DNA from 2 places in the Blautia faecis genome. Region 1 is predicted to be linked to the other one. Evidence: riboswitches for the same ligand, from Rfam matches in the RefSeq annotation. Region 1 holds a riboswitch; the other holds the start of a gene.
What was found. Region 1 has a riboswitch for cobalamin ahead of PGQ38_RS09340 (class I SAM-dependent methyltransferase). Riboswitches for the same ligand answer to the same signal wherever they lie in the genome.
Positions count from the first base shown of each region.

Region 2: another riboswitch for cobalamin. It lies ahead of PGQ38_RS03545 (cysteine-rich small domain-containing protein); the one in region 1 lies ahead of PGQ38_RS09340 (class I SAM-dependent methyltransferase).

Region 1 is NZ_JAQDKY010000016.1:14,474-18,322, forward strand. It holds gene hemL (glutamate-1-semialdehyde 2,1-aminomutase) at 1-287, shown strand, start outside; gene PGQ38_RS09335 (lactonase family protein) at 511-1,599, shown strand; cobalamin riboswitch at 1,662-1,859, shown strand; gene PGQ38_RS09340 (class I SAM-dependent methyltransferase) at 2,006-2,731, shown strand; gene nikB (nickel ABC transporter permease) at 2,736-3,683, shown strand; gene nikC (nickel transporter permease) at 3,673-3,849, shown strand, end outside.
Region 2 is NZ_JAQDKY010000004.1:70,965-74,813, forward strand. It holds gene PGQ38_RS03540 (GDSL-type esterase/lipase family protein) at 1-987, shown strand, start outside; cobalamin riboswitch at 1,079-1,266, shown strand; gene PGQ38_RS03545 (cysteine-rich small domain-containing protein) at 1,728-2,036, shown strand; gene PGQ38_RS03550 (phosphatase) at 2,160-2,873, opposite strand; gene PGQ38_RS03555 (BMC domain-containing protein) at 3,153-3,530, shown strand; gene PGQ38_RS03560 (EutP/PduV family microcompartment system protein) at 3,537-3,849, shown strand, end outside.

The sequences.
Region 1 (3,849 bases):
GAGAGCTTCTCTACGGTGGAATGGGAAAAATCGTGAAAGAAAAAGGTCTGAATTACCAGATGAATTATGTGGGCTCTCTTGGAAGCCTGTTCTTTACGGGACAGCCTGTTGTAGATTATGTTTCCGCAAAATCTTCTGACACAGTGGCATTTGCAGAATATTTCAAAAAAATGCTGAATATGGGAATTCATATGGCTCCGTCCCAGTTTGAAGCCATGTTCCTGTCAGCGGCTCATACAGATGAAATTATTATGGAAACTCTGGATGCAGTAAAGCTTGTTCTTTGAAAATGTGTGTGGTATAATTTAGACACAATTACATAAAAGAAACCAGAATACGAGTTGCTGTAATAAAATGCGGCTGTAATAAATGAACCGTGGCAGAGGATTTACTGATATAGAGAATGCAGTAATATTCAGAGCTGCACAGTGACCCGCTACGCTGTAAAAAAGATCGGAAGAACAGCGTGAACGGATGGTTTCCAGAAAGAGACTGTAGGAGGCTAGACAAATGGGTAAGAAATATGTGGCTTATGTAGGAACCTATACTCACGGAACCAGCAAGGGAATTCAGGTTTATGACGTGAACCTGGAAGAAGGTACTCTCACAGAGAGAAGTGAAGTGGAAGTAAGTAATGCGTCTTATACCGCGGTATCCAAGAATGGAAAATACCTTTATTCTATCGAGGATGAGGGCGTTGCGGTATTCAAGCGTGATCATAATGGCGATTTGGCACGTATCAACAGCGTGGATATTGATGGCATGAGAGGTTGTTTCCTTGCTACAGACGTAGATGGCAAATATCTTTACGTAGCAGGTTATCACGATGGAAAGGTAACCGTTGTACACACTCATAAGGATGGACGTCTTGGAAGTGTTATGGACGGTGTTTTCCACACTGGTCTTGGAAGTGTTGCAGAGCGTAACTTCCGTCCTCACGTAAACTGTGTACGTCCTACTCCGGATAATAAATATCTCTGCGCAGTAGATAATGGAATTGACCAGATCAAGGTCTATCGTATTAATAAGCGGACAGATAAGCTGGAGCTGGTGGATATTGTAAGATGCCCGAGAGAGAGCGGACCGCGTATTATCCGTTTCAGTGCAGATGGACGTTATGCATATGTTCTGTTTGAGCTGAGCAATGAGATTAAAGTGTACAGCTACAATGGAGAGGGTGATACTCCGGAGTTTGAGCTGCTTCAAAGTGTTTCCACCCTTGCGAAGAAGGAAGACGGAAGCGTATCTCATAATGCCGCATCAGGTCTTGCTCTTGCACCGGATGGCAAGCATTTATTCTGCACTACAGCAGGTGAGAATACAGTAGGTATGTTTGAGGTAGATGGTGAGACTGGTCTTCTGGATCGTAAATTTGTTCTTCCTGTAAGTGGTGATTATCCGAAAGACCTTGTTATTTTCCCGGATAATCAGCACATTGCCGTTGCCAACCACTCCAGCAACAGCATTACAACCTTCAAGGTTGACTACGAGAAGAACATCATTATGATGAAGGGCAAACCACGTAAGATCGAGACCCCGAACTGTATCAATATCTGGCCGGTACCGGATGGAGAGGATATTGAGGATATAGAGGCCTGATAAATTCTGATTGACAAACAGGAAATGCTGTATTATACTTTTTTGATGTTGTGTTGAGAATTGAATAAAACGACCATTTTGGTGCCTGGTGGAAATTAAAATAAATTCTAGCAGGTCAAACGGGAAACAGGTGAAAATCCTGTGCTATGCCGTAGCTGTAACAGTTGAGTAAGCTTTCGAAACCACTGAATTTTTATCGGGAAGGGAAAGCATTATGATGACACTGGAGCCAGAATACCGGCCAGAATGAAGAACTTTTGCTGCGGGGCACGGTATAGGGGTTGGTTTTATATAACAGGATTATTATGTCATTAAGCCGCTGCGTTAGCAGCGGCTTTTTCACGCTTTTATTACATGAATTCCCTGATTTGGCAGAAGTTTATGCTATTGGAAAGGATAAACACAAATGGCAGAATTGTTAAAGAATATTCAGTCATATTGGGATATGAGAGCTGGAGGATTTTCAGATGCCAGTATGGAAGAAAGAAAAACAGAACCTGGAGAGAGATGGGAAAATATTTTCAAAAATTCTCTTAAAACGGGATGCCATGTATTAGATGATGGGTGTGGCGCTGGCTTTTTTACCACTTTGCTTGCTTCGATGGGATTTCAGGTGACTGCGGTAGATTATAGCACAAAAATGCTGGAAGAAGTCAGAAGAAATCTGGAGACAGAAGGACTTAAAGCAGAACTTCATCAGATGGATGTGCAAAGCTTAGAATTTGCTGATAATTCCTTCGACGCAGTGGTATCAAGAAACGTATTCTGGAACCTGGAGCATGCAGATAAAGCTTATGAGGAAGCGTACAGGGTTCTAAAAAAAGATGGAATTCTAATTCTGGAAGATGGAAATTATTATCGCCGTTTTTTTAGTGATAAGTATCAGAAAGCCTATGATGAGTTTCAGCGGGGACATGAAAAAGAAGAACAAGGGTGCCATGCGCGACATAATAAAGAAAATGTAGATTTTTCCATTATGGATGAAATTGCAAAGAAATTGCCAATGAGTCAGGTAGATCGACCTGCCTGGGATTTTAATAAACTTGTAGAAACAGGATTTCATAAAATACAGGTGGAAATAGCTGGCAGCCCTTTACCGATGAGTTTTTGTATTGTAGCACAGAAAGGCTGAAAAAGTGAAAAGAGAGATTATAAAACGACTGATTTCACTTGTGATTATTTTGTTTGGGCTGTCTCTGATGACCTTTGGACTTACATATATTTTGCCGTCAAATCCAGCTGAACAGCTGGCAGAATCTATGGGTGCAGGTCATGACCGGGAGGTAATCGCAAAGATTGAAGAAAAATACGGATTAGACAAATCTTTTGGAGAGCAGTATGTGAACTGGCTGAAGGGTGCGTTACATGGCGATTTCGGAATGTCGGTAAAATATGCACAGCCCGTTTCCCAAGTATTAGGAAGAAAACTCCCCAATACGGTTAAACTGGCAGTTGCATCGTTTATTCTGATGATATTAATTTCTTTTCCGTTAGGAATTTTATCAGCAGTATATAAGGATAAAAAGGCTGATTATATTATTCGGTTTATGTCTTTTATTGGAATTTCACTGCCTAGCTTCTGGGTTGGTATGATGATGATCTATTTTTTTGCAGTTAAGATGCACTGGCTGCCTGTGGGGGGATCAGATTCTTTTAAAAGTCTGATCATGCCGTCTGTAACACTTTCGTTAAGCATGAGTGCGTACTACATAAGACGGATCAGGGCGGTAATGGTCGAGCAGATGAATGAGGAATATATAAATGGCTGTCAAGCAAGGGGAATTGGAAGGTTTCGTACAATTTTCTTTCATGTGCTGCCAAATTCCCTGCTTACTGTAGTGACAATGCTCGGCATGTCATTTGGAGGATTACTTGGTGGAACAATGATCGTTGAAACGGTCTTTAGCTGGAATGGAATCGGCAGCGCAGCAGTGGCTGCGATTTCCGGCAGAGATTACCAGCTGATCCAGGGATATGTTATGTGGATGGGATGTATTTATGTACTGGTGAATCTTTTGGTAGATATATCTTACCAGTGGCTTGATCCAAGAATTAGAAGAGGAGCCCTGCAACATGAAGAGTAAGAAAAAATTATGGATTCGTTTTGTGATTATAATGGCATTTGCAGTGCTTTTCTTATTATTTGCATTGTTCGCGGGAAAATTTGCACCTTATGATCCGTTGGAAACACACTATACAGACCTTCTGAAAGCGCCATGCAAACAGTATCTCATGGGAACTGATCAGATG
Region 2 (3,849 bases), on a different contig from region 1:
GGCAGTCTGGAACCGGTAACACTATTTTGGACCGCTTCCGGAATTGAACTGAATGTAAAAGCAACAGAAATATGGGTGAAAATCCGCTCCGATTATGATGTTTTTGAGCCATGGGTGGATGTGATCGTAGACGGCGTATTGTCCCAACGGCTTATGGTAAATAAGGGAGAACAGGAAATCTGTCTTTTCCGTAATATGGAAAGGGATAAGGTAAGAAATGTAAAGCTTCTTCGTGATACCCCTGCGTTTCCCACAGATGAAAAAACATTGCTTCAGCTTCTGGAGGTTGAAACTGACGGTGAGTTTTTACCTCTTGAAACACCAAAGCTCAGATTGGAGGTAATAGGGGACAGCATTACCTCTGGTGAGGGCGGCAGCGGTGCAGGAGAAGAAATGACATGGAATTCCTTTTGCTTCAATGCCGTGGATAATTATGCATATATGGCAGCAAAAGAACTGGGCGCGGTGTACAATTGCATCAGTCAGAGCGGCTGGGGCGTTTTCTGTTCCTGGGAAGGCAATGAGCAGCAGGCAATCCCGCTATATTATGAGCAGGTGTGCGGTCTTTTAAATGGAGAAAGAAACAAACAACTGGGTGCTATGGAAAAATGGGATTTCCAGAAGTTTCAGCCTGATGTGATCGTAGTGAATCTGGGGACAAACGACAGCAGCGGCACGAAGAATATGGACAGAGTTGGAAAGGCTGTGGAAGACTTTTTGAGAAAACTGCGCGTATGTAATCCGGAAAGCTATATTCTGTGGTGTTATGGAATGCTTGGAGCTGAGATTTTGCCTACGCTTGAGAAAGCGGTGGGGAATTATAAAAGAAAAACAGGGGATGAGCGCGTGGAATTTGTGAAGCTTCCGGATACACAGGAAGGAGAATTTGGATCAAGGCAGCACCCTGGGCACAGATCTCATGAAAAAACAGCGAAAATCCTGATGGAGAAGATTCTGGAGAAGCTGACGCTGCTGTTCACGCCGTGACAGCACCATCAGGTTGATAAAAAAATAACAAAAAATCCTTTCAAATGGTTGACAAAGACAGTGACCGGTGGTAATATGATGTCAGTATAATTCCATAGTGAACATATTAAGTGCTGACAGCTATAAGCTGGCAGAAAGAGGGAATCAGGTGAGAAACCTGAGCGATCCGGTCACTGTAACAGAGGAGCGAATCTCATAGTCCATTGTGCTTGCGCATGAGAAGGAGAGAGGATGTGATGATCCTGGAGCCAGGAAACCTGCTTGGTATGGCGAGGTTAAACTTCCGATGAAAGTGTAACAACCAGTTTTGGGGAATCCGCAGCCCTGAGATGTTGTCCGCTTTTGTGAGTGGACATTTTTTATGGAATGATCGCCTGTTCAGAAGAATTATACAGATTAAATGGCAGGCGATACTACTTCGGATGAAACCGTTCCCTCCGCGTATATATGAACGGATCATATTCTACCCCGGAGTAGCATCGCTCCCTCTTAAATAATGATGATTCAGAAGCCGCATATGCGGTATTTTTTTTACACTTTTCCTGAGCCTGTTTGTAGAATTATTCCCGTAATCTCCTGCAGGGTGTGACGCACATCTTACAGAAAGCCTTTTTTAAACACGCTCTGGCCGTATTCTATTCCTGTAAGCGGGATTCTTTTTTTGCATTTGATTTTGGGGCATTACGAAATAGAATATAAAGAATATTTTGTTTTGAGCTGTATGAGATAAGGAGAGAAATATGGAGAAAAAATATTGGGAAGACAAAGAATACGCTTATTTCAGTCATAAGAAATGTGAGTATTTTCCATGCCATAAAGGAGCTGATCCAGAGGACTTTAACTGTCTGTTCTGCTATTGCCCGCTTTATGCCCTTGGAGACAAATGCGGCGGAAATTTCAAATATAATGAGAAGGGATTTAAAGATTGTACGAATTGTCAGCTCCCTCATAAGAAGAAAAACTACGGTTATGTGACAGGAAAATATCAGGAACTTGCTGCGATGATGCAGAAAGTAAGAGAAGCAGATCATAAAAATGAAAATGAGTAATCAAAGAAATAAGTATAAAAAACTCTCCGGAATATATACGAAGTTAAGCTTACGTATTTACATTTCTCGGAGAGTTTTTGCGTAATGCAAAATTCCATTGGAATTCTGCAAGCTGGATCCTTTTTATCGTATGCTTAACAGCATCTTTAATTTCGGAATCTGGTTGTTGAGAATCAGACCCTCTGGAAACATAGCATTATGAACGAAATCAGCGGCATAAGTGAAGTCTCCAATATGCTCTGTTCCATGACTGTCACTGGAAAGCACGATTGGAACCAGATACTTCCGGCAGCAGGACAGGATCTGCGCGCAGTTGGCATGGGTATCGCCCCGATATCCGTAAGGCGCCAGGGAAGCTTCGTTGATTTCAAGGATAACACCGTTTTCACTGGCAGATTTTACAACTGCGTCGTAATCTATGTCATACTGGGGATTATCAATGTGTCCTAGGATCTTTATAACCGGATTCTTCATTACGTTCAGAAAAGCAGCAGTATTTTCTTCCCTGGTCTTTGGCCGGAAATTCTGATAATGCATGCTGGCGATTGCGTAGTCCAGCTTATCAAGAAGCTCCTGTGGCAGATCTGTTTTTCCATCGGTATCCAGAATGTTCAGTTCAATTCCATATAATAATTCCACATCGAAACGCTTCCTGGGCGAATAGATCAGGCTTCGGAAATAAGAAGAAGTTCCGGCAGCCAGAGTGGCTGGTCCGTGGTCTGTGATTCCAAGAAGCTTCAGCCCTTTTTGGGAAGCTGCCTTTGCCATGTCACTGATGGTGCAGGTCGTGCCGTGTCCGCTGGCAATAGAATGTGTGTGTATATCAGAAAGATACATAAAATCATCTCCTAATCAAGATTACGTGAATATATGCAGCTGGTAATTTCACTATAAAAGTGTTTTAAAAAGCCATTTACAGTTAACTTTAGTATGCCAGAGGGCAAAAAACATGTCAATCATAAATAAGAAAAAACAGAGAAAACAAATAAAAACAACATTACAGTACAAGAAAAACCACACATCGCATGCAGAGAAGTGTTGCTTTTTGTTGACACTTGGAAATCAGAAAGGTATAATCAAATCAGAAAATAAAAACTCTTTATTCAGGAGGAGAAAATGGGATACACAGATAATATGTCTCCGGAAATGAAACAGAGAATTGTACAGGAGCTTGTGCCAGGCAAGCAGATTTCCCTGGCACATATCATTGCCAATCCGGATAAGATTCTTTACACCAAGCTGGGTCTTGATCCATCTCTGGATTACTCAAGAGCGGCCATTGGGATCATGACTGTAAGTCCGGCAGAAACTGCTATCATTATGGCAGATATTGCGATGAAATCATCTGGCGTTGAACTGGGGTTTGTTGATCGTTTCAGCGGAAGCCTGATCATCACAGGTACTGTGTCGGAAGTAGAAGCTTCTACTAGCGCAATTCTGGACTATGTGGGAAATAAACTGGGCTTTACTTTATGCCCCATTACAAGGACTTGACAGAATATGAGGAAACTTGTTCTGATCGGTCGCAGCGAGGCTGGAAAAACTACTTTGACCCAGGCCCTGCGTGGTGAAAAAATACATTATCATAAAACACAATATGTAAATAATTTTGATGTGATCGTAGATACGCCAGGAGAGTATGCCCAGACGAAAGGTCTGGGACACGCCCTGGCGTTGTATACATATGAATCAGATGTGGTAGGGCTGCTGGTATCTGCCACGGAACCGTATTGCCTTTTTCCACCTTGCATTACCTGTATGGCCAACCGTGAAGTAATTGGAATTGTTACCAAAATCCACAATCCGGATGCAA